DNA from 4 places in the Exiguobacterium sp. s161 genome. Region 1 is predicted to be linked to each of the others. Evidence: riboswitches for the same ligand, from Rfam matches in the RefSeq annotation. Region 1 holds a riboswitch; each other region holds the start of a gene.
What was found. A riboswitch is a leader RNA that binds a small molecule or an ion and turns the genes downstream of it on or off. The one in region 1 is predicted to bind thiamine pyrophosphate.
Positions count from the first base shown of each region.

Region 2: it holds a riboswitch for thiamine pyrophosphate, as region 1 does, so the genes downstream of both, KNQ14_RS06460 (ECF transporter S component) here and tenA (thiaminase II) in region 1, are expected to answer to the same signal.
Region 3: it holds a riboswitch for thiamine pyrophosphate, as region 1 does, so the genes downstream of both, KNQ14_RS08545 (thiamine phosphate synthase) here and tenA (thiaminase II) in region 1, are expected to answer to the same signal.
Region 4: it holds a riboswitch for thiamine pyrophosphate, as region 1 does, so the genes downstream of both, thiD (bifunctional hydroxymethylpyrimidine kinase/phosphomethylpyrimidine kinase) here and tenA (thiaminase II) in region 1, are expected to answer to the same signal.

Region 1 is NZ_JACSNH010000003.1:278,161-286,007, reverse strand. Features, by position in the region: gene KNQ14_RS11010 (class I SAM-dependent methyltransferase) at 1-744, opposite strand, end outside; gene KNQ14_RS11005 (sporulation protein) at 855-1,628, shown strand; gene KNQ14_RS11000 (glycoside hydrolase family 3 protein) at 1,838-3,754, shown strand; gene KNQ14_RS10995 (hypothetical protein) at 3,785-4,081, opposite strand; gene tenA (thiaminase II) at 4,133-4,828, opposite strand; TPP riboswitch at 4,903-5,009, opposite strand; gene KNQ14_RS10985 (DUF1002 domain-containing protein) at 5,203-6,084, shown strand; gene abc-f (ribosomal protection-like ABC-F family protein) at 6,361-7,847, shown strand, end outside.
Region 2 is NZ_JACSNH010000001.1:1,271,266-1,279,112, forward strand. Features, by position in the region: gene KNQ14_RS06435 (hypothetical protein) at 1-520, opposite strand, end outside; gene KNQ14_RS06440 (alpha/beta fold hydrolase) at 675-1,493, shown strand; gene KNQ14_RS06445 (NAD(P)/FAD-dependent oxidoreductase) at 1,566-2,597, opposite strand; gene KNQ14_RS06450 (energy-coupling factor transporter transmembrane component T family protein) at 2,653-3,375, opposite strand; gene KNQ14_RS06455 (ABC transporter ATP-binding protein) at 3,347-4,876, opposite strand; gene KNQ14_RS06460 (ECF transporter S component) at 4,873-5,445, opposite strand; TPP riboswitch at 5,546-5,645, opposite strand; gene KNQ14_RS06465 (50S ribosomal protein L25/general stress protein Ctc) at 5,741-6,418, opposite strand; gene KNQ14_RS06470 (GNAT family N-acetyltransferase) at 6,709-7,847, opposite strand, start outside.
Region 3 is NZ_JACSNH010000002.1:188,219-196,065, forward strand. Features, by position in the region: gene KNQ14_RS08525 (ThiF family adenylyltransferase) at 1-74, opposite strand, end outside; gene KNQ14_RS08530 (thiazole synthase) at 71-835, opposite strand; gene thiS (sulfur carrier protein ThiS) at 838-1,038, opposite strand; gene KNQ14_RS08540 (FAD-dependent oxidoreductase) at 1,035-1,979, opposite strand; gene KNQ14_RS08545 (thiamine phosphate synthase) at 1,976-2,569, opposite strand; TPP riboswitch at 2,652-2,754, opposite strand; gene nagZ (beta-N-acetylhexosaminidase) at 2,811-4,031, opposite strand; gene KNQ14_RS08555 (OsmC family protein) at 4,028-4,453, opposite strand; gene KNQ14_RS08560 (MFS transporter) at 4,644-5,828, shown strand; gene KNQ14_RS08565 (DoxX family membrane protein) at 5,955-6,443, shown strand; gene KNQ14_RS08570 (hypothetical protein) at 6,472-6,765, opposite strand; gene KNQ14_RS08575 (hypothetical protein) at 6,848-7,847, opposite strand, start outside.
Region 4 is NZ_JACSNH010000005.1:114,866-122,712, forward strand. Features, by position in the region: gene KNQ14_RS13120 (hypothetical protein) at 1-314, opposite strand, end outside; gene KNQ14_RS13125 (YitT family protein) at 451-1,317, shown strand; gene KNQ14_RS13130 (CHASE3 domain-containing protein) at 1,509-2,147, shown strand; gene KNQ14_RS13135 (ArsR/SmtB family transcription factor) at 2,518-2,886, opposite strand; gene KNQ14_RS13140 (hypothetical protein) at 2,943-3,386, opposite strand; gene thiE (thiamine phosphate synthase) at 3,410-4,036, opposite strand; gene thiM (hydroxyethylthiazole kinase) at 4,026-4,793, opposite strand; gene thiD (bifunctional hydroxymethylpyrimidine kinase/phosphomethylpyrimidine kinase) at 4,774-5,577, opposite strand; TPP riboswitch at 5,693-5,803, opposite strand; gene KNQ14_RS13160 (murein hydrolase activator EnvC family protein) at 5,869-7,146, opposite strand; gene KNQ14_RS13165 (murein hydrolase activator EnvC family protein) at 7,348-7,847, opposite strand, start outside.

The DNA of each region.
Region 1 (7,847 bases):
CGTCTCCCCTGTGTAATCATGAACGTCCCCGACGCGGAATGTCAGATCGGTATAATCCAGATCACGCGCAATTTGCGTACATTCTTCGATGACTTCTTTCTTTAAATCAAGACCTGTCACTTCGAGGTCGAATCCTTTGACGACTTTTAGATAATGATAGAGAGCGAACGTCAAATACGACTTCCCGCATCCGAAGTCCAAGATCCGGAGTTTTTTTCCTTTAGGCAAGGCAGCAATGCTATCCTCAACGAATTCAAGAAAGCGATTGATTTGTTTAAACTTATCGTACTTCTGTTTTTTGACTTGACCCGCTTCCGTCATGACGCCTAAGCGAATCAGAAACGGAACCGGCACACCGTCTTCTAATAGATAGGTTTTTTTCCGGTCATGCGACAAGAGAGCTTTCATCGGCTCCTTTTTGGATGTCTTGATCGCGACTTTCATCTTTTTCGAGAGCTGGAATTGCCATTCTTCTTCTTCAAAACGGAATAAGAATTGACGAAATTCCGTGAACCAGTCATCGAGTCGTCCGACGAAATCGTCAATTAAAATATTTTCATGCTTCATAACGCGTTCAAATTGAAACTCTACCTGCATCATCACCGTATCTCTTAATAGAATCGGTTTTACCTTGATTCGTCGGAGATCATTTGATTTTTGACGCGGATTACTTATCGTTGCATGGATCAGTGTTCCTTGCGTGATTTGCGAGGCAAGACTCGCTTTTAATTCATGTAGTTCCACTAGTCGTCCCGTCCTTTTCTGATGTTCTTTCGAAACTGTAGCAAATTCGTACCTGTTCGACAAGTTTACACGCTTCATCATTCGTACGTAATCAAAAGGAGGAATTCATCATGTTCAAAAAAATTCTCTCACAAATCGGAATCGGTGCCGCAACGGTCGATACACGCTTGACGGATGACCGCTGCGAACCAGGCGGTCAAATTCACGGTGTCGTTCATATCAAAGGCGGAAACGTCGATCAAGAAATTGATCGAATTTATCTTGAATTCAACACGCAGTACAAACAAGAAGTCAATGATAGTACGACGTTTACGACCTTCACGCTCGACCGGTTTGCCTTAAATGAAGCGAAGTTCACGATTGAAGCGGGTGTTGAGCGGGAGATTCCCTTTACATTACGCGTACCGCTGAATACGCCACTCTCCGTCAGTCAATCGAAATCGTGGATCGAGACGGGACTCGACATCGCTCAAGCCGTCGATCCATCGGACCGTGACGCTGTCATCGTCGAAGCAAACCGCTACCAAGCGACAGTCTTAGATGCAATGGAGTCACTTGGCTTCCGTTTGAAAAAAGCCGACACGGAAAAATTACCTGGACGATTCCGGAAAGATTTACCGATTGCTCAGGAGCTTGAGTATTCAGCTCGCAATACACACTACGCTCATAAACTGGATGAGATCGAAATCATCATGCTCCAAGACAGCTCAGGGATTGATTTAATCGTCCAAGTCGACCGTCGTGCGCACAGTCTCGGTTCATTATTCAGTGAAATGGCTGGTGCGGATGAGTCGATGATCAAACTGCGTCTGTCCAATGGTGAACTGCAGGATCAATCGTTCGTCGAACGTCAGCTGACAAGCATCGTCGAACGCTATAGCTGATCAATCGATCGACTTTACTTGAAAGTGATTCCTCTTCAGGGGGAGTCACTTTTTTTTCATTCAAGTCAGTCTGTCTAAAAACACATTTGAAATTTATTTCAATTTGAAATCGTTTACAAATAAAATATTGTTTTAAAACAAACACCTTGCTATACTGTCCGTATTGAAAAGAATTCCAGTCACGGTTTGACTAAAGGAGGACGTACATCATGAAAAAAATCGGACAGTTCACGTTAACAGCCGGACTCGCAGCAGTACTCGTCTCAAGTAGTTTACCTGTCATGGCAGATGCAGGATCTTCAGCCGATCGGATCAGTCACAAAATCGACACGATGACACTCGAACAAAAAATCGGGCAGATGATCATGCCGGACTTCCGACAGTGGAATGGCAGCAATCATACGTCGCTTGCCCCAGAAGTCGCGAACATCATCGATCGCTATGATTTAGGCGGCGTCATCTTGTTTGCTGAGAACGTCAGCGAAACCGAACAGACGACGAAACTCGTTCATGATCTGCAAGAAGTCGTCAAACAAGACGCTAGCAACGATATTCCGCTGTTCGTCACGATCGACCAAGAAGGCGGAATCGTTACTCGGCTCGGAACAGGGACGAACTTACCTGGCAATATGGCGTTAGGTGCGACCCGCAGTAGTACATATGCCAATGATGCCGGTCATATCATCGGTTCCGAACTGCGTGCGCTCGGCATCAATGTCAACTTTGGTCCGGTTCTCGACGTCAACAGCAATCCTGGAAATCCTGTCATTGGTGTCCGCTCGTTCTCGAGTGATCCGGCGCTCGTCGGCACACTCGGTTCCGCTCTAATGAAGGGAATTCAGTCTGAAGGTGTCGCGGCGACCGCCAAACACTTCCCGGGTCACGGCGATACGGCGACCGATTCCCACTATGGATTACCGGTCGTTGACCGGTCCCTGCAGGAGCTGGAACAAGTCGAGCTCGTACCGTTCAAGCGAGCTATTGCTGAAGACATCGATATGATCATGACAGGACACATCGGGATGCCGCAAATCGAACCTGAAGTCGTCACGTCGACAAATGGTACCTTCCCTTTACCTGCGACGTTATCGGATGATGTCATCACGGGCGTACTGCGCGAAAAACTTGGCTACGATGGCATCGTCATCACAGACGCATTGAACATGCAGGCGATCGCCGACAACTTTACGGAATCAGAAGCCGTCTTAAAGACGTTTGACGCCGGTGTCGATATCGCGCTCATGCCGACGATCCTTCGTTCCGAGCAGGATGTCACAAAACTCGACCGGATTTTCAAGGATGTGATCGCAGCAGTCAAAGATGGTCGCCTCTCAGAGGAACGGATCGATCAATCGGTTGAGCGGATTCTGACACTGAAAGCAGAACGCGGAATTTGGAACGGTACGACTGACACGACATCCCTAGCTGAAAAAATCGCGCAATCGAACCAAATCGTCGGCAGTCCCGAGCATAAAGCAAAAGAACGTGCGATGACGGAAGCCGCGGTTACACTCGTGAAAAATGATCAGCGGACCTTACCATTCAAACCGAAAAAGAATGCTAACGTTCTTGTGATCGCTCCTGCGGCGGATCAAACGGACAGCATGAAAAAGACGATCGCTTCCCTACCGAAGAATCGGAACTGGCACGTGACGACAGCGAATTACTCGGCTACTACGCTACCGCTCGACCAAAACCCGACATTACGGGCGCAACTCGATGCAGCAGATTACATCATCGTCGGTTCCAACGTCAACACGAGTGCTAAACTACTACCTACTGCACCAGAACAAGCGATTCCGGCTTCGATCTTCCGCTATGTGAAACAAACGGATACACCATCCGTCCTGCTCAGTCTCCGTAACCCATACGATGTCGCCGTTCAACCGGACGCACCGGCACACGTCCTCGTCTATGGCTTCAAAGGCGATCCAAACGGTCCAGACTCCGAAGCAGGCAATCTAAAATCAGCGGGACCGAACCTGCCTGCAGGTATCCGAGCGATCTTCGGAACGTTCAAACCGCAAGGCACTTTACCGGTTGATGTGCCGGTCTTTCAGAACGGTGTCTTTACCGATCAACTGCATCTCGAATTCGGTGACGGCTTTAAAAACTGGAAAAAATGATGACGTGATACACCAAAAGACCGAAGCTCCTTAAAGGATGCCTCGGTCTTTTAGTGATTGATACGGATATTCAGCTTCTTCTTTCGCACGATGGTAGACGCGGTATAACCAATAAGTCAGTAGTGCATAGACGACGATGACAAGAACAGCAGAAATGTAGCTCCCCATGCTATACGCTACCTTAAAGTTACGTGTCGAAGCGGATATACCGGATAACACGATTAATATCGGAATGATGTATCCAAGAAATCTTACTTTGACTCTACCAAGCATTCGTTGTACAGCATATGCTGCACTGATCACAAGTGCGATCACGATGATTTCCATTCCAATCCCTACTCTCACTAAATGGTATTCCTAATTCTACCATCTAGTGATTCAAGAAGATACCGCTCGTGCTGGAATCGTTTCGTAAACTGACGCAAATGTCTCTTCCGTCCACCCCATGTGCCAGAAGAGTAACTCATAGTAACAACTCGTCACGAAATGACGTTTCATCCGCTCGCGTTCCGTCGGGCTCGCTTGCTCCGCCAGCGCATCAAGCCGTGCAATCTGTTCAAAGACGACCTTTTCAAACCATTCCGAGCTATACGTGTCGATCCATTGCTGATAGATTTTTTCTTCCGGAGTACACGTCAGTAATTGCTGTCCGACTTCATAATACAACCAGTAACATGGCAAGATGGCAGCAATCGTCTCACCGAGCGTTCCTTCACTCGCATGATGCATGTGCGAGACATACGCATATGCTGTCGGTGCCGGTTCAAATGCTTCAAGGTCTGCTGCCGTAATACCGAGCGGCTCAAAAAATGATTGATGTAAGCTCAACTCTGCCTCATAAGTCGAAGTCGCATGTTCGGCAAGTGTCGCGATCGTCGCGAAGTCGTCTGCTTTTGATGCTGCCTTCGCTTGAATCTTCGCAAAATGTTTTAAGTAATAGGCATCCTGCATGACGTAATGCCGAAATTTCGAGAGCGGTAACGTCCCCTCCCCGATTCCTTGTACGAATGGGTGCGTAAAACTACTATCCCAATACGCTTGTGCCGCTTGTTTGATTTCTTGTGTGAACGTCATGATCTCATCCTCCTCGTTTAGTTATGAAACGAAAAAACACCACCCCGAAACACACGGGCATGGCGCAAGAAGAACAAGACTTGACGCCACTTCCCTCCGTAAGTACGAACTTAATCAGGTTCAAAGGGTCCGAACGTCTTCGTTCGTCTCAGTCGGTCTACCGACTCCCCTAGTGGTCATTATTCGATTCAAATTCACTATAGCATGCTGAAAACGGAAGTCAAGTTGTCTCCTTTTCGCTATACTATGGAGTGTCAGAAGACGGATATCGTCTCCATCTGCAGACCGATTCCGAACAGACATCGTTCCCGTACACTAAATTTAGTACCTGATACTATAATTCATTCTGTTACTTACAATTGGAGGATTTCATTATGCATACACCAACAAAATTCATGGCATCAGCCGTTATCGCTTCTGCTTTATTACTCCCAACAGCCGCATCCGCCGAACAAGTCGTCGATAAGACGATCGTCACACTCGGGGAGTCGCTCGGCGCAAAAGATAAAGCATGGGTGCTTTCACGTCTCAATGCACCGGAAGGCATCACACCGATCATCGCCACTTCTGCTGACGAGGAAAAATATCTCGGGAAAAACATCCCACAGTCGCAAAAAGGCGGCAACATGTATTCGTCGGCTAAAATCGAACTGACGGAAAAAGGAGATGGACTCTCCGTCTCGACGGAAAACATCACATGGGTGACGAAGGATATGTATCTCAACGCTCTCGTCACAGCGGGTGTCAAAGATGCCGACATCACGATTACTTCCCCTTACAAGGTGACCGGGACATCGGCACTGACAGGAATAATGAAGGCGTACGATCAAACTTCCGCTGAAACCGGGATAAAGTTAAGTGACGAACGCAAGGATTTAGCACAGCAAGAATTATTGGTCACATCAGACGTTGGAAAAACGGTCGGCACGGATAAAGTCGCTGACTTGATGAATGAGATCAAGGCTGAGATCGCCAATCAAAAACCGGAAACCAAAGTCGAGATCGAAAACTTGATCGTCCAAGTCATTCAAAATAACAATATCCAGTTGTCTGACGCACAAATGGACCGGTTGACGAATCTATTCAATCAAATGGAGCAAGCGAACATCAACTGGGGACAAATCGAAAGTGGACTCAAAAATGCGGGACAAGACATCCATGCCTTCGCAACATCAGAAGAAACGAAAGGGTTTTTTGCTAAACTATTCGATGGACTCAGTGACTTCTTCAGTTCAATCGCAGGTGTGTTCAAATAATTCAGACTTCCGTAACTGACAAAAAAATAGTAAACTAGATGTATCTAAAACGAAAGGTGGTGTGAAAAGATGGACTTTGCCGCGTGCAAACACTGGTTGATGGAACAATTGTATCTGTTGCGCGCGATTTTTCATGGAATGGCGTTCTAAGGCACCCGTCTGCCCTTTTTTAGAACTTCATGATTGAAAAATACAGCAAAGCGCATCTTTCACACGATAGGGAGAGTGCTGTTTGCGCTCTCCTTTTTTTGATGCGCGCGAAAGGATCAACTTACTATGATGATTTGCGACATTCAACACCTGACCAAACAATTCGGAGGCGAGACAATTTTAACGGATGTTTCCCTCTTCTTAAACGAACACGACCGTGTCGGTCTGATTGGACGAAACGGGAGTGGTAAAACGACATTACTCCGCTTGCTTGCTCGCCTTGAGCAACCGGACGGTGGTGTCATCTATCAAAAGAGCGGTTTGACGATCGGCTATTTAGAACAACTTCCTGTATATAGTGAGACGATGACCGGACTCGACGTCCTTTGGACAGCGTTTGAAGACATCCTCGCGATCCGTTCTCGGATGCAACAGTTGGAGCAAATGATGGCGACAGCACCAGAGAATCTTGATGCGTTACTCGCACGATATGCGGAAGCGACGAATGCGTTCGAACAAAAGGATGGCTATCTACTCGACTCGAAGATCGAGCGCATGGTGAACGGGTTACACCTTCGTCCGTTACTCACTCGTCCTTTCCACCAGTTGAGCGGTGGTGAACAGACGAAGATTTGTCTCGGTCGCATGTTACTCATGGAGCCAAATCTGCTCATTCTTGACGAACCGACGAACCATCTCGATTTAGCTGCCGTGGAATGGCTGGAGCAGTTCTTACGGGACTATACAGGGACCGTCCTGCTCGTTTCTCACGACCGGGTCTTCTTAGACGCCGTCGTCACCTCGATCGTTGAACTCGAAGACGGTGAACTGACAGCCTATATAGGGAACTACAGCGCGTTCGTCGTCGAACGAGAACGTCGCTTGATGGAACAGTTCCACGCCTACCAAGAGCAACAGAAAAAAATAAAGAAAATGAAGGAAGCGATTCGTCGACTCCGGCAATGGGCAAACGAAGCATCTCCACCGAGTGAGAAATTATTCCGTAAAGCAAAATCGATGGAACGGGCACTCGAGCGGATCGAACGGATTAAACGACCACAACTCGAAGCCAAAACCGCTGACGTCTCTTTTTCTTCTACCGATCACTCGAGCCAAGTCGTCTTTCGCGCTGAAGAACTCTCGTTTTCTTACGGAACCCGCCACATTTTTGATAACGTTTCGTTCGAGATCATGGCACAGGATCGGATCGCGATCGTCGGAACGAATGGAAGCGGGAAATCGACGTTGCTCTCACTGCTGCTTGACGAATTATCACCAGACGCAGGCACACTCACGCGTGGACCATCGAATCGGATCGGTTTCCTGTCCCAGCATGCCCATTTCGAAGAGGACGCGCGGTTAATCGACTGGTTTAGAGACCGGATTGCCGTTCCAGAAGCGGAAGCCCGCCATATCCTTTCCCGGTTCCTGTTCTTTGGACCAACTGTCTTTCGGTCCATTTTGTCACTGAGCGGAGGCGAGCGGGTGCGATTGCAACTCGCCGTCCTCGTTCATTCGTCGATTAACGTCTTGATTCTCGATGAGCCGACGAATCATTTAGATATTGAATCAAGAGAGACACTCGAAGAAGCACTCGAGAATTTTTCTGGTAC
Region 2 (7,847 bases), on a different contig from region 1:
AATGTCCCATCTCTTTCGATTGCTTACTTTCTTCATTTTCCTGTTTTTGCTGATCCATTACTTTTTTTGGTACAGGTTTAAAGCGGACAATCGTCGATTTAGCTTTAACCGGTTGTTTTGACCAATCGACGAATGGATAATCACTTCGTTTAATCTGATGGACCGCATAATCCGCATGGCGTATCGGCTGACAGGCCAGATAGTCTTTTTTTTCGTCTGATAGGAAACGAACGTGTTGGAACTCACGCCCTTGGATATTTGCAGGAAGGAAATACAAATCGAATCCTTCGTGTTGCACGTATCGGTCAGGTAAGCGCTTCATGTCAGATTTTTGCTGACAACCCTTCAACAAAGCAGCCGTTTGTTTTTTCGGGAGATCCGGTATCTCTTGCCCATCAAAGGTAGTCGAAATACCCCCCCAGTAATTGGCGTCATATGTAAGGTCTAGGTATTCTTCTTTACCGCATCCGGCAAGTAGGACTGCGCCTGCGAGAATACCGGTATGTATATAGCGTCTCATGAAAACCCTCCTTCATCCTAATGACTATATTTTACCATAATTTCTAGAATAGACAGAATTTTCTATTACACTTTGACATCAAGATGTTTGACATCTCTTGACTCGGGAATAATAGATGCATGCACGGTCAATCTATTACTATGGGGGTTTTATGATGGGTACATTCATTCAAGCAGTTGATGGCACGAAAATTTATGTCGAGGATGTCGGATCGGGTCAACCGGTCGTCTTTTTACACGGCTGGCCGGCAAACAACAACATGTTCGAGTATCAAAAGAATCTGCTCGTCGAAGAAGGATACCGTTACGTCGGGATCGATTATCGCGGTTATGGTAAATCAGATGCGCCGGCAACGGGATACGATTACAAGACGATGGCGTCCGATGTCAATGAAGTCATCGAACAGCTGAAATTAACGAATGTCACGCTGCTCGGCTTCTCGATGGGAGGAGGAATCGCCTTGTCCTATCTCTTGCACTACGGGGATTCAAAAGTCAGTAAGCTTGTCCTCGCTGGAGCCGCAGCTCCTGTCTTTACACAACGCGACGGTTATCCATACGGGATGACAAAAGAAGAAGTCGATGGATTGATTGCCGACACGAAACAGAATCGTCCGTCGATGCTCAAAGGATTCGGGGAAATCTTCTTTGCGAAGGAACATCCAGAACCACTTCAACAATGGTTCCATGGACTTAGTATCGCCGCTTCGTCCCACGGTACGATTCAGTCAGCAATCGCCTTACGTGACGAAGACCTACGTGGAAAACTCGGAGACATCAAAGTCGATACGTTAATCATCCACGGTAAAAAAGACCAAGTCTGTCCGTTCGAGTTCGCGGAAGAAATGCAAAAGGAAATTCCACAGGCACGACTTGAAGTCTTCGAAGAGAGTGGACACGGCATGTTGCTTGATGAACAAGAGAAATTCAACGAAACGCTACTCTCGTACGTCAAAGGAAATCAAACCGTCTAATCCAACAAGCCATGGACACCCATCCATGGCTTGTTTTTGTGTACAGGAAAAAGCGTGCGCCGGCGCACGCTTTTATGGGCGATACTTCCGCATGAACCGTTGATCGATCCAGCGCTTCAGGTACCAACCGAACGGGTGAGTCGAATACTGATTGCCATACATTGAAACCGCATGCCGTGGTCCCATCGATAAAATCGTCAAATAGTTCGTTTGCGGACGATAGGTTTGCAATGCCTCTTCCTGGACGTACCGTAAGAGGTTTGCCAGTAAGATCGGTGCTTGTCGGACAGCTGTGACACCATTCTTCGGAATATCGGGATAAGCGACGAGGGTCGCCGCGTCACCCGCAGCAAACAGACTTGGATCATCGAGCGCTTGCAGCTGTTCGTTGACGAGTAGAAATCCGTCTTCCGTATAGAGCTTGCTGTCCGCAAACAATGCCGGAGCTTTCGCACCCGTCAAGCGGATGATGGCATCTGGCTCGATTGGTGGGTGATGTGAAAAGCGGAGAGGAGACGCCTCGTTCAGTGGCCGTTCTCGAATCCAATGAACATCGAGTTCTTGTAAGCGTCGTTTAATGGCTTCCGCTGCGGGGTGTCCTGAAAGCAACTCGGGATCCGTGATCAGTGTAATCGGCACATCCGCCACTTTCAAGGACGCCGCCATCTCGACGGCCGCTGCACCACTTCCAATCAAGACTGGACGCTTTGCTTGTTGCAGACGCTTTAATGTATCCGGTAACCGGTAGTTCGGTTTGATCGATAATCGTGTCGTATCTTCCGACCAATCGAACGAGCCGATATTCGTCGAGACGACGTCATAAGTATAGTGTCTGCCGGATGCACCGAAGACGACTTTTTCAACGGGGTCGATTTTGATGACGGTCTCCTCGATGAATTGTTTATCATAGGCGCGACATAAGACGGCGACGTCGATACGGATCTCATCAATGTCGTATGTACCGTCAGCAAGTCCGGAGTACATGCCCGAGTAATATTGGTACGTCGAGGCGTTTAAAATCAGCCACTCGACGTCTTCTGTTGGTCCATTGGTAATGCAATGCAGATGAGCGTGCCCTGCACCAATCAAGAGGATTCGTTTCATGTCGTTCTCCTTCAATCTGTCTTGCTAGAATGTACCCGGATACGGGTGGCGGTAATCATAGACAAAAGACAAGACTGATAAACAGGAGGATGACCACGAGGTAGATAATATCCTGGCGCTGAACGACTGGCACTTCATAATATGTCCGTTCCACTGAAAAATGACGGGCTTCGAAAGCGATTGCCATCCGTTCTGCCCGCTGGATCGATCGCGAGAAGAGCGGTAAGCCGATTGATAGGAACGCATCACCAGGAAAGCGACTGTGCACGTTCCGAATCATTCGGACTCGCCGTAAGACGCGGACTTCTTCGACCAGTTGTGGCAGAAAGCGGATCCCGGCAAGGAACCCATACGCGAAGCGAGGCGACACCTTTGCCTGGTGAATTAAGCTCATCACGAACCGGGTCGCATCGGTCGTCGTGACGAAAGCGAAACTTAAGCAGACGAACGTTGCCATCCGTAAGGCAAGTAACCAGCCGTGCATGACACTTTCCGACGTGACATGAAACCAACCAAACGACCATAGAGGATTCGTTCCTTTGCCGAAGGCTGCCATCATCCAGAACGTCAATAAGAATAATAGACTGTAAGGTGCGAGTCGTTTCAAGAAATCGCGAGGACCCCACCCGGAGAGGAGTAGCAGAGCGATAGCAAAACTCAGGAACACCAACGTCTTGACCCAGTCGTTCGTTGCAATCAAGGCAAACATGATCAAAACCAATCCGCTCCCCTTAATGACAGGATTGAGTTTAGCGAACGGTGACGCGTTTGTCTGCATTGCGCTTCACCTCCTGGAATTGGTACGAAAGTGGACGTTGTAGCTGACAGCGTTCGAGTAACGGAACGTCAGCGAATAACTCGCTCGGACGCCCGTCAAAAGCAATCCGCCCTTGCTCCATGACGAGGACACGATCCGCGTATCGGGCGACGAGTTCCATATCGTGTGTTGCCATGACGAGTGTCGTTCCGTTTTGTTGTTCCGTCAACAACTGTTCCATGAGCCGCCGCGTCGTCAATCCATCCTGTCCGAACGTCGGTTCATCGAGCAACAACACATCCTTTGACTGCCCGAGCATCGTCGCGACGCTGAGCCTTCGTTGTTGCCCCGTACTAAGCGCAAGCGGTGACTGCTGTTTGACAGATGCGAGTTCCAGCCGTTCGAGCAACGCTGTGCGCTCATCACTCGTCGCTGCCCGGTGACTCCAGTCGATTTCCGCTTCGACTGTCAGTTTGAGAAACTGCAGATCCGGTTGTTGAAAGACATAACCAACATGCTCATAAAAGCGTCGCCGGGAGTAACGCTGAGCCGGACGTTCCTGGAACCGATATGTTCCTTGATGCGAGAGCAACCGCCCGAGTGTTGCAAGCAACGTACTTTTCCCGGATCCGTTTGCCCCGAGCAGCATCACCCATTCTCCCGTCTTCAGGAAAAATGTCGCATCGGTCAGCGGGTAAGGTGCTTTCGTCGATAATGCAGCGACGTGTAACAAGGCAGTGCCTGCTGTAGCGACTGGAGGAAGCACGTGAAGTCGCGCTGCTTGTGGTCCATCTATGGGTAACGTCTCTAACGTGTACGGATACAAAGAGGGAACAGCGATCCCTTTCGATTGAAGCTCTTTATACCCCTGCGGGAACAAATCCTGCGGATGCGCCGTTGCAGTCACCGATCCGTCTTCAAGTAAGATGATCTGATCGACATACGGCAAACAGACATCGAGTTGGTGCTCGATCAAGACGATCGTTAAATCATGTTCTTTCTGAATCCGAAAGATCAACGCCATCAGCTCGTGTTGCCCGATCGGGTCAATCTGAGCCGTTGGTTCATCTAGTAATAAAATCGTCGGCTCAAGTGCCAGGACCGCGGCGAGCGCGAGGCGTTGTTTCATCCCCCCGGATAGACTCGCGATTGGTGTCGAGAAGGGGAGAGGGAGACCAACGAGTGCGAGTAAGCGTTCAATGCGTTCCTCCATCTCTTCGCGTGGAATCGACCGGTTTTCTAAACTAAAAGCGATTTCGCGTCCGATCGTTTCCATGCAGAACTGTTCTTCTGGATTTTGAAATAAGACTCCGACCGAACCGGACCGGGTAACTGTACCAGTCTGTTCGACTTCGATCGTCTCCGGTGTCAGTCCGGCTAGGGCATGAAGCAGTGTCGTCTTGCCACTCCCACTGCGTCCGAGCAGAAGGGTCGTTCCGTGTTCGATCGTCAGCGATACATGATTGAGCACCGATTTCATCTGACCGGGATAGCGGATGCTGAGATCGTCGACAGTAATCATGCGACTTCCCGTTTCGCACGTCCTGCCGCAAACCCGTTCAAGACACCGGTCGCAACAAGGCGACGGATGAGAATCGCTGCAAGCAAGCCGCCGAGTAATGCACCACTAATCATTTGTAAACCTGTTGTCGCAAGCAACGTCGTCGTCGTGTAGTAACCGAATCCGTTCGCGATCAGACTATAGACGATGCTACCAATTGCGGCTCCAACACCCGATAACATCAATGTCCAGGTGTCATAACGGCGATAACGCGTCATCGCGAAGACGAGTTCCGCACCAAGTCCTTGGCAGACCCCGATCAGTAGAGCCGATAAGCCAAAGTGACTACCCGTGAACAGCTCGACGGCTGCCGCGACGATTTCCGCGATGAGGGCAGCACCTGGTTTTTGAATGATTGCTGCGACGAGCGGGCTTGCGATGATCCAGATCCCAAACATCCAGTTGGCACCGACTGGCCCGAAGATTGCAGACATCGGTAACCAGAGTGTCGACCAACCGAGATAGATGACCCCGCAAGCGACGGCGAGCATCATCATGACCATAATTTCTTTCATTTTCCAGTGTTGCATCGTGTTTGTCCTCCTTTAAGTAGGGGAGACACCAAAAAAGACCGCCCTCCGTAAAAAAGAGAGCGGTCCTCAGAAAAACTGCGCGCAGCAGGAGTCATTGGATGTGATCGCTCCACTTTCCTACGCTAGTATGAACTAGATCAGGTTCGAAGGGTCCGAAGTGAATCGTCTCAGCCAAATGGGCTCCCCTAGTGGATATGGTAATAGATGATACGCTGTTCACTTTAGGCAATCTTCTGTCTATTGTCAAGACACAAAAAAACGATACGCCACGAAAGGCGTATCGTTAAACGACTTATTTGTTGTCTTCGTTCTCTTCTTTTGCTTCTTCTGAAGACTCTTCCGTAGCTTCCGCTTCGTTGTCTTCGCCAGCTTCCGCTTGTGCCTCAGCTTCTGCTTCTTTGATTTCCTCAAGCTCTTGTTCAAGCGTTGATTCGACGACAGCTGCGACTTGAATGTCGCCTTCTGTGACGATACGGAAATCTTTTTGTTCCGGAAGATCAGCTACAGAGATTGAATCGCCGATTTCGAGGTTTGTGACGTCGACTTCGACGTTCTCTGGTAATTTATCTGGTGTTGCTGCGACTGTCACTTTAAAGAGTGTCTGTGACAGGAATCCACCGACTTTAGCACCAGCTGCTTCGCCGATGAGTACGACGTCTGCTTCGACTTCTGTCTCTTCATCCATTTTAACGGCGATGAATTCAACGTGATCGACAGTTGGTGTGAATACATCCATATCACGACGGTTGATTAAGACGTTAATATTTTTACCGTCGAGTTTCAGTGAAATCAAGACGTTCTCACCGTTTTCTCGAACGATTTTAAGCAATTCTTTTTCTTCAAATGCGATTGGTGTACTTTCCACTTTGTAACCATACACGACACCAAGAGCTTTTCCTTCATGACGTAATTGTTTACGGAGTGAGCGTGGACGTACCTCGCGTTTTTCGGCTGTTAATTTAACTGACATGTTCATTTCCCCCTTGAATTTGGTATAGCCCTCAAAAGGTAATGAATGTAGGAGCAGGACAAGTCCTGAACAATTTAAATATGCTAAGACAATCGGTTCCAGACTCGCATTGAATCTGACGCTTTCGTGACTTTGCATTTCTCTCCCAGGTCATTACGCTGATATTGAGAAACATGTGTGAGTAAGTCACCGTTTGATGCGGTGCTAGTGAGTTTATACCCCTATGTTTTAAATCCTTAAACCTCTATTTTTTATTTTTTAAAGTCGAAAGACCTCCAAAACGCTTGAAATCAAGGGTTAAGAGGTCTTTCATTTTTTTCATTTTTTATGGTGATGCGTTGGTTTTCACGGACTAATACTCGGATGAGACGTTCGATGTGCCGCATCGTCGTCTGTCCCATCGTTGAGATTTGGAGCCATTGATTATGGACGAGATAGTCGCTTTCATATTGAACATGATAGCCCTGGATCCGGAGAGCGTCTCCTAAAGCGGTTGCTGACGGATGGACGATCGTCAGAATTCCCGGCGCTTGTGCTTCTTGAGTCGCAAGCAGGTTGAAACCAGTCGCCCGAACGGCCTGTTCGAGATAGGTCATCTTGATGGCGGCTTGATCGAGATCAAGGGCATCGAGCGCTGCCTGACAGGCGAGCAACAAGTTCGATGAGCCGGAAAAGGCGACGCCTTCCGCATAGAGTCCGAGATCCAGATAACGTGGAATTCGTGGAGAAGGTAGGATGCTGTCTGTATGACCGATGAACGCAAGACCCGGTAAACCACCAATTGCTTTTCCGGAGACGGTCGTGACGAATCTGCAACCAGCGTATGAGAAACGTCCGGTTCCGACGGCGCTGATCGCATCGACGATGAGTGCGGTTCGTTGATTTAACAGTGCTTTTACCGCATCGAGATCGTAGAGGACGCCCGTAGACGTCTCACAATGCGTCAACCAGATCCAGTCGTATTCCGTTTGATGCAGCTGGCTTGCGAGTTGTTCTAATTCGATTGGGTGACCGGACGGAAGCAGGTGGATATCAAATGACTTTCCTGCTCGTGCCGCGTGATCGATCAAGCGTTGACCGAACTCGCCACCGTTTAGGATCAATCCATGTCCACTCAGTTGTTGTGCGACGATATCGTTGGCGAGGGTACCACTGCCGACAGCCATCGAGACATGTGGCAAATCCAGCAACTGACACATCCGACCACGTAAATCTTGATCGAGCTGGCGCATCGAAGCCGTCCGGTGCGGGCGCGGTGCTTGTTGCGCCGCTTGGCGAACCGTTGGTGCAACCTCGACTGGACCGGCTAGAAAATGCAGAGGACGTAAAACGTCCGCGATGACGGATCGTTCATATGTTGCGCGTGACAACAACATCGGTACGAACTGGGCATCGCCACTACCGAGCGTTGCTGCGATTGGTGTGAAGC
Region 3 (7,847 bases), on a different contig from region 1:
TTCGCTGATGCCAAGCGTGCTTGTCCCGCTTCCCCGATCGGTTGAAATCGAGTTTGCCGTGAGTAACGGTTCATCGAATCAATCCACTCGTTGGACTACTCGCGACCGCATACTGTTTCTTCTCGATACGTCCCGCTTCGTATCCGAAGCGACCTGCTTCGACAGCTAGTCGCATGGCGTGCGCCATCTTGACCGGATCTTGAGCATGGGCAACAGCGGAGTTTAATAAGACACCATCCGCTCCCAGTTCCATCGCATAGGCGACGTCGGTCGGTGAACCGATCCCGGCGTCGACGATGACCGGGACCGTCGTCTGCTCGATGATGAATCGTAGATGAAGTGGGTTGAGAATGCCTTGCCCGGAACCGATTGGTGATGCAGCCGGCATGATGGCGTGACAACCGAGTTCCTCGAGTCGCCGTGCAAGGATGACATCGTCTGACGTATACGGTAAGACGATAAAGCCTTCTTTGAGTAATTCTTCAGAAGCCCGTAACGTCTCGATCGGATCAGGTAGTAACGTCTTATCGCAACCAATCACTTCGACCTTGACCATGTCACACATACCGGATGCCCGCGCAAGCTTCGCTAACCGAACAGCTTCCTCCGCCGTCTTCGCACCAGCCGTGTTTGGAAGTAGATCGTACTTCGCTAAATCAAGCGACTCCAAGAAATTCGCTTGTTGTTTGTCGAAGATATCGAGCCGACGGACGGCGAACGTCAAGATTTGTGAAGCGGACGCATCGATCGCTTTCTGCTGTACCGTAGCATCCGTATATTTCCCTGTTCCGAGTAATAATCGTGATTCAAATGTCTTTTCTCCAATTTTCAGCATGTTTATCCTCCTCCTACGAAATGAACAATTTCAAATGTGTCATTGTCCCGAACGACCGTCTGACCATACACCGCGCGATCGATGATTTGTCGATTCTGTTCGACGATGACGAGCTTTTCCCCTAAGCCGAGTTGCGTTAGCATGTCCTCAATTGTTTTAATCTGTTCGATCGTGTGGTCATTGCCGTTAATCGTAATGTTCATCGGACTTCCTCCTTCTGAATCAACCGTAATGTATTTACCAAGACTTCCGCTGTCGCTGGTGCGAGTAATATGCCATGCCGATGATGCCCTGTCGCTAGGAAGATCCGACGGGATGAATCGGTGCCTCCGATATATGGCAAGCCGGACACCGTTTGCGGTCGTACACCGGACCAGACTTCTTCGATGACCGCGTCATGAATCGGTGGATACAGTCGTTCTGCTGCTTGAAGCAGTGACATGATCCCAGCGACACTGACGCCGACTGTCTCGTCGTGCGGCAGTTCGGTCGCACCGATCAAAATCCGTCCGTCAGCTTTTGGCACGAGGTAGACGGCTTCATCAAACAGAATCGAGCGTAACGGCTGACCCGCGAGACGGACGGCGAGACACTCCCCTTTGACCCCATATGTCGCGATCGAATTTCCGACTGTATCGAGCAAGGCTTGCGACCCGCGTCCGGCAGCGACCGTCACTGTTCGTCCGGTCCACGTTCCTGCGTTCGATTCGATCCTGATGAAGTCATCGTTCTCTTCGATGCGTGTGACATCTACCTGTTCTTCAATCGATATGCCACGTGCGTGTAAGGCATACATCAATGCAGTCGTTAGTCGTCGCGGATCGATTTGACCGACCGATGGAAATAAGTATTCTTGCCCATTTCGTTTCAATAAAAATGGTTGTTCCCGGTAGCCACAATCGATCCCGGTCTCGCGCGTGAGGCGTCGCGCAAGTAACGGATACAGACGGCGACTTCTCGCGGCAAGCGTATGCAATTCTTTTCTCAGCTCGATGTCCGTCGCAAGCATCCCGGCAGCCGCCCGACTCGTCCCTTGTCCGCATGTTCCGCGATCAAGGACAAGAACGGATTCGTTCTGACAAGCGAGACTGTAAGCAAGCGTCAAACCGATGACTCCACCACCGATTATGATGTGATCCGTCATACCCGTACCCCCTGATAACGCTGAATGGCAGCAAGCGGATCCGCTTGACCGAGAATACCGGATAAGACAGCGATTCCGCTTGCACCGGTCGCTGCGATTTCAGGAATGCGATCAGGAGTGATCCCGCCGATTGCGATGACTGGTTTCGTCGTGAAAGTGACAACTTGCTTCAAGGCATCGATCCCTCGCGGTGGTAGATCCGGCTTTGACGCTGTCGGATAAATATGACCGTACAGCAGTCGGTCGGCTCCTTCCGCTTCCGCTGCAAGTGCTTCTGCCAGAGAGTGGACGGATTTCCCGATGATGAGATCCGGAAAGTGTCGCCTTACATCGCCGACGCGTAAGGATCGTCGGGTCAACTGCACACCGATACCAGCGACATGGGCGACGTCGACCCGGTCATGAACCGTTAACTGTTCAGGCGAATACCCTTTCGCAAGGAGCGCGTCAATCAGTTCTACCAATTCTGTTGCCGACAAATTTGGTTCTCGAAGATGAAGCTGATCCGTATATGGTTGAAGCGATTGAAAGGTTTCCACTCCATCGCGTGGATTGATGGATCCCGTCGAAATCAGATGTAGACGCATCATGTTCTTCCTTTCCATACGAAAAAGGACCACTCCCGATGTTGAAGGGAGTGGTCCGAAAATGCGCTGAAGCGCTAAGGATATCTAAGGTTTCGAGCCACTTCCCTCCGCTAGTACGAACTAGATCAGGTTCAAAGGGTCCGGATACTTCCGTCTCAGTCTGCTGCGAGACTCCCCTAGTGTCTTTTCGTGTTTAATTGGCTTGCCCCATTAGTCTAGCATGAGTCGCTTTGCTTCGCTAGTCCTAGTTGAGCGCTTCCACTTGCTGAACAAGCTCCGATTTCGTCGGTCGCTGTTGCTTCTGGCTGTCGGCATAGGTCTGCTTCAGCTTTAAGATCCGCATCACTTTAGCATCGAGCATCGCAGGCGTCAGCGTTTTGTCTTTAACGGCTTGCATTACTTCGGTGTGGACCTTCGGATAGGCACCTGCTTCCGAAAACATCGCCATATCTGCTCCATTGACAAGTGCCTGGCGTGCCGCTTCCGCAAGACCATATCGTTTCGTGATCGCCCCCATGACAAGGTCATCCGTGATGATGACACCCTTGAATCCGAGTTGTTGACGCAAGAGGTCAGTCAAGATCGGCTTCGAGAGCGAAGATGGATTTTGATCGTCATATGCGGGATAGAGAATATGGGCGACCATCACCATCTCGGCGCCCTCTTGAATCGCTTCTTGGAACGGTAACAGTTCCGTTCGCTTCAGTTCTTCCTTTGATGCTGTCACTTTCGGCAAACCGACATGGGAATCGACACTCGTATTGCCGTGACCGGGAAAATGTTTGACGACCGGAATCGTTCCCGTCTCTTGCATCCCATGCATCAGGGCCGTACCGAGAGTCGCGACGGTCTTCGGATCAGCACTTAACGCACGGTCGCCGATGATTGGATTGTTCGGATTGCTATTGACGTCAAGGACCGGTGCGAAGTCCATGTTGAACCCATAAAATCGTGACAGGTGACCGAGCGTACGTCCGACATCTTCCATTTTTGCAGCATCTGCACCTTGCGCCATCCGTTGACTCGTCGGGAGACGTAATCGTTGATCCGGTACCCGGCTGACCCGTCCGCCCTCTTCATCAACCCCGACGAAGGCATACGGTTTTTGGTTCGTTTCTTGAATGGCACGCGTGAACGTCAAGAGTTGATCTTCTGACGTAATATTCCCACCAAGCAGTAAGACCCCACCGATCGCATGCGTCTGCAACAATTTCCGGTCAGCTGCTGAAAGTTCCGTGCCGGCGACTCCGATGTAGAGCAGTTGATCGATCTTTTCTGACGTCGACATCGCTTCAAGTTGCTGCTTTAATCGTGCTTGTTGTCGTTCCTCTTTCGTTGGTTCAGGTTTCGGTTTCTTTTCTTCTGTCGGTTGCTTCGTTTCCGGTTGTGATGGTTTCGTTGGTTCCGTCGTCTCCTGCGCACACCCTGCAAGCAACAGGCAACCGATCAGTGCTACTTTCTTCACAAAGGATCCTCGCTCCGGACACCATTGATGGAATAATAGACGGAAATCTCAGCGTTCAAGGATTGCGAAACCGAACAATATTTATCTTTTGATAACGAGATGGCGCGACGGACCTTATCTTCCGGGAGATCACCTTCGAGCCGGTAATGAATCGAGATCGACGTAAAGCGCCGCGGATGATCCTCTGCCCGTTCCCCTTCGATATCCATTTCGAAATGAGTAATCGTCAAGCGCATCTTCTCTAAAATCGAGACGATGTCGATTCCAGTACAGCCGGCAACGGCATGTAGCAGCAGTTCAGTCGGTCTTGGTGCTTGATTTTCGCCACCGTTCTCCGGTGCTGCATCCATCGCAAGATGATGCCCTGATTCCGTCTGTCCACTAAACCCCATCTGTTTGTTCCATGTCACTGTCGCTTGCATCGTTTCCACTCCTTTGTCAGTAGTCTTCTTCTGTAGTATACGCAAAAAACAGCAAGCCTGGAAATTCACACGCTATTTCGAATAATGGTTCTTTTCCCGAATTCTCGCTTTGCGATACCCGACGAAATCGTTTCATGCTATCCTGTTACTCATAGTTTCGCGCGCAAGCGCCAGAATTGAGGAATCATCCATGTCACCTACTACTCGTTTAAGTCGACGCGATTGGCTGTTGATCGCCACGTTGTCGCTCCTGACGTTCGTTCTCGGAACAAGCGAATTCGTCATCGTCGGGATCCTCGCTGAAATTTCCTCAGCCCTTGATATCACGATCGCAACAGCCGGTACGCTCGTCTCGGCATTTGCCATCTCCTTTGCGATTGGTACACCGATTGTCATGTCGCTGACCGGTCACTTGGAACGGCGTCGCCTGATTCTACGTCTGTTACTCGTTTGGGTCTTACTGAACCTTGCCAGTAGTTTTGCTCCAAGTTACGAAGTATTGCTCGCCACCCGCATCCTGACAGCCATCCTGACCGGTGTCTTGATCTCGCTCGCAATGGTCGTCGCAAGCGATGGCGTACCTGTCGCGAAGCGCGGTGTCGCCGTTTCGTTCATTTTCGGTGGTTTTACACTCGCGAACGTCCTTGGTGTTCCGATTGGTACGTTCATCGGGCAACACGCTGGCTTCGAAGCCACGTTCTGGCTGACGACAGTCATGGGAATGATTGCGTTCCTCGCTGTGTGGCAGATCGTTCCCGTCCAGCAATCGATGGGCTCCGGTTCAATCAAGGAGCAGCTTGGATTGCTCGCTAATCCACGGATCCTGATCGCCTTCTTCATTCCGTCGTTCGGCTTCGGAGCAACTTACGTCGTCTACACGTACCTCGTACCAATTCTGCAAACAGAACTTGGGATTGCGAAAACGTGGATTAGTCCGATCCTGCTCGCTTACGGTGTCGTCTCGATCTTCAGTAACATCCTTGCCGGCAAGATTGCTAGTAAAAATCCGATGGGACGCTTACGGTTCGTCTTCGTCGTGCAAGCAATCGTCCTTGCTGCGTTATACTTCACGACAGTATCCCTTCCGCTTGGTCTGTTCAACATCGCCTTGATGTCGTTGATGTCGATTTTATTGACGACTTCGACACAGATCTACTTGATCGACCTTGCTGAAAAGTTCAATCCGGAAGCAAAAGGACTCGCCGCTTCCTTGATGCCGGTTGCGAGTAACGTCGGGATTGCCTTCGGTTCGGCACTCGGTGGCATCGTTTATGCGAACGGTCCGATGATGAACACGGCACTGGTCGGTGGGCTTGTTGCGCTTGTCGCTGCTTTATTAACTGCAATCAGTCATCGTCTCGATCAGCGGTCATGAACGGCTACCTTATCCTTTTTTGTAACAGGTCGATGACGGTTCGATGACGTTATGATGATAGTCCCCATCTTACTGATGATTTTTCAGTATGATGGGGACTATGTTGTAGTAGAGGAGTGTCTGAAAGTGAAAGCATTACACATCATCGGCATCAGTTTATTGACGATCATCCGGCTCTGGCTCGGAATTCAGTGGTTCATCGCCGGGATCGGCAAGTACATCAATGGCTTTGATGCAAAACCGTTTCTTGAAGGGGCGCTAACGAAAGCGATAGGCGAAGACGCACTCGTCAGTTCGTGGTACGCGACGTGGATCGAGCAACTTGCCTTACCAAACGTCGGGCTGATCAACGTCTTGATTCCGTTCGCAGAACTCGTCATCGGGATCTTGTTGATCCTCAGTCTGTTGACGGTTCCTGCACTGGTCGTCGGAAGCATCATGAATCTCAATTACTTACTTGCTGGAACGATTGCGTTAAACCCGTTGTTCTTAGCAACCTCAATCGTCTTACTTGCTGCAGGCCGCTTTGCGTATCAAATCGGTATCGATCACTGGATCATGCGCTGGTATCGTGCGTCGCAACAACCACATCCCCTCGACCGGATTCCGGTCTAACGCAAAAACTCTCCCAAACGCGGGAGAGTTATTTTTTTTGTTGCTCGAGAATCGTCTGCTGTGTCGGAACCCCGCCGACTGGGACTGTCCGCTCGAGGAACAGATAAGGTTTGCCATCGACTTCAAAGCGACGGTCACCGAGATAACGTGCCGAATGCCCATCCGTTGCAAGCTTTTGTTCGATTGCTGAGACATGTTCGTCGAGTGAATAAAACCGATCGTCGAACGTCATTGTGATGTTTTTCTTACGGTACCCGAGTAAGAAATTGTAGTAGAACCAGTACATAACACCTGCGAAGACGACAAAAATCAAGAATTGCATGTCAGTTCCCCCTTTGTATAGTCTTTATACGTTGGAAGAAAACGGGAGGTTTCAAATTAGGAGTGGAAATTGGTTACTTTTATTAATTTATTGTGACTTCATTAAGGTAGATGTTATTTTTTGAATCTTTTTTATAAATATTTGCTTCATAAACAATCTCAGATGTCAGTGGATCGATCACCAATGATTTGACTTCATCTTTTTTCGTCTTATAAGCGAAATAGATGTGATCATGATCTACACTGATGTTTGTATACCCAAAATCCTCATCTGATGCTATCGAATCAAACTGAATCGATTTGGCAGATGATTGATTTGATTCTAAATTATAGATTTGCCATTCTAGTTTTTTCTCATCCGATGGTTCTTCAATAGAATCTTCAAGACCTATGATGTATTTTCCATCGTTTATGACATATGATGCGTAGATATCATCGAATTCTTTTAATATTTTTGACTGTTTGCCATCCTTTACGACAGTCTCGGTAAGAAAATCATCAGGATATTCTAATTCTCTTTCTTGATCAACGATCATTTTTCCGTCATAAAATGAACGAATTGTATCCCCTTTTCCTAGACGGTCAGGTAATTTGATTTTTGTCATCGATTTCTTTGTTAAATCGATTTGATAGATGTGCTCTTTTTCTATTTCTTTACTAAGAGTAGACGAATCAATCAATAACATATCCGCTGTTCGTTGAAACGGAGAATAACGTAACTGTTTGTTCATTTGAGTTTTAGGCACTTTAATTTTTGCACTCACTAATTTCTTAGTCTGTGCATTCCAATATTGAAGCTCAAGTTTGTCATCGTTCACCCTATTGATCCCATATGTAATCGAATCTTGTGTAAATACATGTGTGTCATTCTTCCAAATGAATTGTTGGAACGATCGGGGAGCATCACTCCAGCCAGATTCATCGCTGAAAATAAATGAAAATTTTGATTTGTTACGTTGCGTAACATTCCCGTTCATCGAAATACCATATTCATTCGGATTTAGTCCCCATTCACTGAGACGAACCTCCATCTTCTGAACAACTTCTTCATTTGGATTGCCTTTTTTCGTTTCGACTACAAAT
Region 4 (7,847 bases), on a different contig from region 1:
AAATCCTGATTCACTTGTAGTGTTCCAGTATCGGTACCAATCCAGGCTTGTCGCTCTTTTCCTGTAACCTCATAAACAAGCCGCAACGATTCCCCTTCGACATCTACCTGTTTTAATTCTGATGAGAACGGAAGTTGTTCGGCTAATTGACGAACCGCTACCGTATTCATCATCGAAGCACCCACTTGTCTCGCTACGAGATCTCCATCATGCCAAATAGACGTTCGATTTTCTTCATCCGATGGTTGAAAAATGCGAATACCAATTAGTATTACTAAACAAATACAACCAATAAGCAAGAACGTTTTTTTCATTTTCATCACCTTCCTAAAAAAACGTACCCTTTTTCATCTTTTTTCATAAGAAGGGTTGAAATTTTATGCATATGGGCGTACTCTTGCAGGCAGATACTCACAGAAGGAGGAGCATGAGGTCACTCATCATATTGCCATGACTACAACACACCCACAGAAAAAGAGAGTTGAAAAAATTAGTTTTTTAATCATCGGTACATTGCTTTATTCCCTTTACATCAGTTTACTACTATCTCCAAATGATATCGGATCAGGTGGTATCATGGGGATCACACTCATCATCCAAGAGCTCTTCCACACGCCAATCGGTTTAACGCAATTGCTTTTAAACATCCCACTCTTCCTTTTAGGTTTTCGTTTTCTGCGTAAACGGTTCATGTTCTTATCCGGCATCATCGTCGTTGCTTCCTCTTTTTTAATCGACTGGATTCCGACTCAAATTGTTCCGGAATCTTTAAATGATCCGCTCGTCGCCTCCATCTTTGCCGGTCTAGTCTCTGGACTTGCGATGGCATTGATATTCTTCGGTGGTGCTTCAACTGGAGGGCTTGATATTCTTGGAAAGTTTTTCTTCGCTCGTTTTCATAACTGGCCACTTCCTCGCATATTTCTGATGCAAGATCTTGTCATCTACATCCTTGTTTGGTGGGTGTTTGACTTAAAACACGTTATGTACGCGCTCATCATGAGCTTCGTTCGCGCCAAAGCCCTTCAGACGGTTTACAGTTTCTATTCTGCTTCTAAGCAATGTATCATCATTTGTGAGAAAGCAGATGAAATCAATGAAGTCATTACAAAAGAACTCGGTCGTGGTGTCACGATTCTCGATGCACGTGGAGGATATTCCAACCGAACGAAAAAAATGGTCTATGTCGTCGTTCAAAATAATGAAATCGTCCGTTTGCAAGAGATCGTCTCTTCCGTTGAGCCAAATGCATTCGTTACATTCTCAGAAATTCATACGGTTTTCGGAAACTATAAGGAACATTCCTATTCGTTTTAACCAAGCGCAGCCAAGCTGCGCTTTTTCTTCTACATAAAACAGCTTCTCGGATTGCACTAGCTTTCCTGCTTTTTTATTCAGAATACTGACTTCTTACTTTCCTATCCCTATTCAAAAAATAGACAGGCTTCACTTTTCTTGTAATAGTAGTTAAGCTAATGACATGTCTTTTTATTTAAAGGAATGATTGCATGCACTCACTATGGCGTCAGCGTGTTCTGCTGATTCTTTTGATCAGCTTATTTGCCTCTATACCAATCATTTATGCCTTATCTGGTTATCGGACAATTGCGGCGATGACAGCGCAGATGAAGGATCATGATATACCGTTAATTAATCAAGTCGATCAGTTGGTTGAACATAATCGAGATCGAGCAAACGCAGTCCGCGGCCTCTTATTGTACGAAGATAATCGTTATATTGAACAATATTATTTTTCGACTTCGAAAATTCATGACTTACGTAATAGTCTGAATCAATCTTCGACTACTCCAGGAACAATTAAAGATCTTCTTCGTCGCAACAATGTCTGGGAGTCAGAAATCGAACGGGTTTTCGTCGTATATGAACGCCAAAGTCCAGCAGCAGCAAAACGTCTCGCCAGACAATCGACTCAAACGACTCAGACGATCCTTGAAGACTTATCACGTGTAAAAGATGATTTATATCGAACGCTTCAGGCAAAATTACAACAATCGGATGCGTTAATTGCTACATATAAATGGATGTGCCTCGGCCTGTTAATTCTGTCCTTTTTGATGATTAGTGCAACGATTTTTTTCTTCCATCGCTTCGTTCCTTCCATATCAGAGAAATCAGCACAAGAATAAACAAAAAGGAGCTGACTCAAAAGTCAGTCTTTACAAAGATAAGGGTGGCAGATCATCATTCTGCCACCCTTATCTCGTAACAAAAAGAATGACGCGTCACACGCCACTTCTACAGGAACAAGCGCGATTTTGCGCTATCAGAGACGAACGAGACCCGCTTTTCTGCTGGAATGAAGCAAGAAAGCCAGCTTGTGTCTCGCCTGAGGAAAGGGTCTGAAAAGATGAGTTATTCTTTTTTCGAGTCAGCCTCTTCAGATTATAGAGGCGTCATCTTGATTGACAGGACGAGGTCGATGCTTGTCCTAGGAAAACGATCCGAGATGAACAAAAAAAGCGCAGCAATAGCTACGCTTTTCGTTATTCTAAAGAATCATTCACGTACTGCTTTTCCCTCATGCACATGTTCCATAGCCATATGCACAAGCGATGAGACATGATGATCATCCAGGGAATAATAGACGACTTTGCCTTCTTTTCGGAACTTGACGAGTCCTTGTTTCAACAAAGACCGAAGATGGTGAGACGCCGTCGCAATCGAACAGTCGACAGAGGCTGAGACATCACAAACGCATAGTTCTTCTTCAATCGTCAACGCATAAACGATTCGCAGTCGTGTCGCATCCGAAAGAATCTTAAATAGCTTTCCGATTTCAAGTGTTGGGATCGTATCCACGACTTGTCCGATTTCAGACGCACGTTGTTCGTCAATCGCAATCGTTTCACAACGGGGAATATCCATGTCCGTCACCTCGTTTTTACCTATATTGCACCATGGGAAAACAGAACATTGCAAGTTTAGCGCATGCGCCTACGAATGAGCCAAAATACGAACCATCCTCCAACATAATCTCCGATATCCCAGACGATTCGATTTTGATCGACAGCGCGTACGCCGATATCAATGATTTTCGTACTCTCTAATCGGTTCGAATAGCGCTGTCGTAGCCGAGTCGGAATCGGTAGACGAAGAAGTACCCGGTAATAGATGTCTAAATGAGTATGTCCCCAAATTTCCGTCGCAATCGAGCTCGTTTTAATATACAACGGACGTTTGTAGCGTCTTTCATACTTTTCTTTCAATAAAAGGGCCATCTCATAAGATATACGATTAGGACGCGGAAATAAGACTTTTCCTAGATGGTAGATCCCCTGATTATCGACTCGAATGATTTGTGGTTCTAACCGATATCGAATCCAATAGCCGCGAAAACGGATCGTCTGCCATTTCAATACAATCACCTCTGAACGGATTATACCCTGTTCTAAAGTGATTGATGCCATTCTCGCACAGCATCTGTCATTTGCTGCGCAGCGAGTTGCCGATCTTCTTTAGCGAAAATTTCTGAAATGACGGCGTACCCTTCTAGCGGGATGGGAAGGGTGGAGACATTTGTTGCTGTGATTCCACCAATACCGATTAGAGGTAATCGTACGGCTTCCCGAATCGCCTGAAGCATCGTATGCGACATGGAATCAGCGTCCGCTTTGGATGACGTCGCAAATAGAGATCCCACGCCTAAATAAGAGGCTCCGTCTCGTTCTGCTTCAATCGCTTGTGCAACAGTGGCTACCGACACACCAATTACAGCATCTGGTAAAAGGCGACGTGCTGCGGTTAAAGGAATGTCTTCTTGTCCGATATGCAAACCAGCTCCGACGAGTAACGCGATATCGATCCGGTCATTGATGATCAAAGGAATGTCATGTCGATCCGTCAGTCTCTTCAACCGAACTGCCTGATCGTAGAATTCCTTTCCTTGTGCGGTTTTTTCTCGTAGTTGCACGATCGTCGCACCACCTAAAACAGCTTCCTCAACGACCGTCTCGATCGCGACGCCAGGATGGTACCGACGATCCGTCACTGCATAGATGGAGTAATCAATTGACACGTTCTGTCACCTCCACCAGTTCTTGCTCCGTCATGAGGCTGATCGCATTGAACAATTCTCGTTTAAAATCACCAAGACCTTGCGCAGAGACTGCTTGTTCTCCTGCTTTTCCCATGACGAATGTTCCGTGAACAGCCGCCTCAAACGCCGTATATCCTGCGCCGAGGAAGCTCGCAATCAAGGAAGCCGTCATACAGCCCGTACCCGTGATGTCTCCTAGACGAGGTGTTCCTACATGTAATTCCATTTCGCGCGTTCCATCCGTGATATAGTCGTTCGGACCTGTCACGACGAGGACAGATTTGTGTTTGCGAGCGAATGCACGAATACTTTCTCGATCCATCATTGCATCTCCCGCAGCATCGACTCCCTTAGTTCGTCCGTCTTCCCCAAGTAACGTCTTGATTTCAGAAGTATTTCCTTTGATGACCGTACACCCGAGATCAATGAGTTCTTTAGAAAAGGCAGTACGTAATGTCGTTGCCCCTGCTCCAACTGGATCAAGAACGATCGGGACATTCAAACGTCCCGCTTCACGGGCTGCAAGTCGTTGAGCTGCTTGCATGTCTGCATCGATCGTACCAATGTTTAAGACAAGAGCTTGCGCGAGTCTAACCATTTCTTCTACTTCGCGAATGTCTTCCGCCATGACGGGTGATGCTCCAACAGCGAGTGTGACGTTTGCGCAGTCATTGATCGTCACCGTGTTCGTCAGATGGTGAATGAGTGGTTTGTGTTCAAGAATGGTCGTAAACATGTGTATCCCTCCAAAGTGAATGAAAATGATGTGTCGGTCCAATACCTTGTCCGAGAGCAAATCCATGACGAATCGCCTCCGTGACATAGCTCTTTGCTTGTCTTACACTATCTGTCAAATCTTCTCCAAGCGCCATCCGCGCCGCAATCGCCGCAGATAAGGTACAACCAGTTCCATGAGTATGTTGATTGTCTAACCGTTCCGATGTGAAGCGGTGTTCTACTTCCCCATCAAACAACAAATCCGTCGCAGCTCCTGAGAGATGTCCACCTTTTAGTAATACTGCCCCTGTCTGTGTAGCTAATTGATGCATCGCCAGTCGCATTTCATCTAGATTGGTGACCGATCGTCCTGTTAAACGCTCCGCTTCCGGTAAATTTGGTGTGACGAGTGTCGCAAGCGGTAAAAGCTCCGAAATCAATGCTTGTTCAGCCTCCGTCCGCAATAGGGCATGACCGCCTTTAGCGACCATGACGGGATCTAATATGATCGGAACTGTCTGTTTGCGGAGATGTGTAGCAATGACACGAATCGTCTGCGCATTCGAGACCATTCCGATTTTGATCGCATCGACACGAATGTCTGAAAAAATCGACGTTAACTGGGCATCTACGATTTCTGGAGATAACTCTTCCACCGCTTGAACACCCAACGTATTTTGCGCCGTGACAGCTGTCAGGACGCTCATTCCATAAACGCCTAAAGCCGAAAAGGTTTTTAAATCTGCTTGAATCCCAGCTCCACCACCGGAGTCGGATCCTGCAATCGTCAGTACATGTTTCATGTTCTTTTCACCTTCCCATCGAGCAATGTAAGGGAGTCGTGACCGACAAAAAAAGCGTCGACCGCTGTAAAAAAGCAGTCGACGCTATACGAAAGCGTTATACACGCATTCCGGTATCCGTTCGGCTCAACTTTCCTACGCTGGTATTATCCAGTTCAGGTAATAGGGTCGAAAACAGATTGGTTTTCCTCTCAGCCGGATTCCTCCAGCTCCCCTAGTTGCTCAAGTATTCGTTTCGCCTTAACTGTAGCACAGCAGCAAAAAAAAAACGAGCCGAAGCCCGTTTTTTGATTACAGATATGCCAATGGATTCACTGCATTCAGAGGAGAAGAAGCACTATATTGATAACCTCCGACATGTAGTTCGAAATGTAAGTGTGGTCCTGTTGAATTTCCTGTACTACCAAGTGTTCCGACTTGCTGACCTTGAGAGACCGTTTGTCCTGCATGAACAGATAATGAGCTCATATGAGCGTAAACCGTCGTATAGACTTTTCCATCCAAGAAATGCGAAATCATGACGTGGTTTCCGTAAGGTCCACCACCTGATGCTGTAATGACGGTTCCGGCTGCTGCTGCGACGATCGGAGATCCGACGGGACCTTTGAAATCGACGCCATTATGGAATGTATAACCGTTTGCTCCACTAGCTGGTCCGAACCCTTGTGATACCCCACCAGAAGATGGTCGGACAAATTTCCCACCACCTGAAGCGATTGGTGTTGTATCTGAACTTGTTGATTCTGTATTCTTATTGGCTTGTTTTGCTGCTTGAGCACTTGCTTTAGCAGCTTTTTCAGCTGCCGCTTTCTCTGCTGCTGCTTTTTCAGCCGCTGCTTTAGCCGCTGCCTTCGCTGCCGCAATCGCACGTTCTTGCGCTTCGAGAGTCGCTTGCAGTTCTTTTGCGTCTAACAGTTCTGTCGTAAACTTCGTCTTCCCTTTTCGTAATTTTTTGAGTGTAGCACTACGCTCTTTCATTTGAACTTTTAACGCTTTTTTTTGTTCAAGCAATACTTTCTTTTCTTGCATTTGCTCCGCTTTTTTCTCAACAAGTGCTTGTTTTGCTTCTGCTAATTTTTGTTGTGTCGCGATGTAATCTGAAATCATTTTATCATCTTGTTCAGCAATCTTTTTACCCGCCATGACACGGCTGAATAAATCACCTAAATCCTTTGATCCAAAAATGACTTCTTCCCACTTAATCGAGTTTCCATCGTTTTCTTGGAAAACACGTAAACGATCACCGAGTAGTTCTTCCTGCTTCTGTAGCATCTCCTCGTAACGAACGATGTCTGCCTTTAACTCATCGATTCGATTGCTTAACTGTTTAATTTGTTTATTTTTTTCGGAAACTTGGAAAATCTTTTCGTTAATCGCTGCGTCGATTCGATTGATTTGACGTTGTTCTTTTGAAATTTTAGCTTCTTGCTTTTTAATCTCTTTTTCTAATTTACGTTGTTCAGCGGCATTTTCAGCCTTTTTTTCTTTAATCGTTGCTGCCGCGATCGGTTGTGTACCTGTTGTAAGTAATGCCCCTAAAACAATGGTAGAAATTAGTTTTTTTAGCATATATCGTTTTCCTCACTTATGTATTTTCATTTTTTATTATAGTATTCAAGTTTCTCTCATATCTGAAATAGATTATAGCACCCTAATCGTTTCAAAAAAATTTCATTTACATTTCAAGTGAAAACGTTTTTTTGTAATATATATATTTCTTATCAAATATAAAAAAAAAGAATCGTTGCATATGCAACGATTCTTAACTGTTTAAAACATAGTCATTGGATTTACTGAGTTAGCTGGACCTGTTGCACTGTAGCTGTATCCACCAACGTGAATTTCGAAGTGCAAGTGTGGACCTGTTGAGTTTCCTGTGCTACCACGTGTACCGATTTGTTGACCTTGGCTGACGCGTTGACCTGCACTAGCGTTCAATGAACTCATATGTGCATAGACTGTCGTATATGTCTTCCCGTTCAATTGGTGAGCAATCATGATGTGATTTCCGTAAGGTCCGCCACCTGATGCTGTAATGACTGTACCTGTTGCAGCTGCCACGATCGGCGTACCGACTGGACCACCGAAGTCAATCCCGTTATGGAACGTATAACCGTTTTCTCCGCCTGCAGAACCATACCCTTGTGTCACAGCACCAGCAGTTGGATGAATGAAGAGTCCGCCTGATGATGGTGACGGTTTAGGTGTCGCAGGAGCTGACGGTGCTGGCGCAGTTGGTGCTGGTGTAGATGGTTTTGGTGCCGATTGTT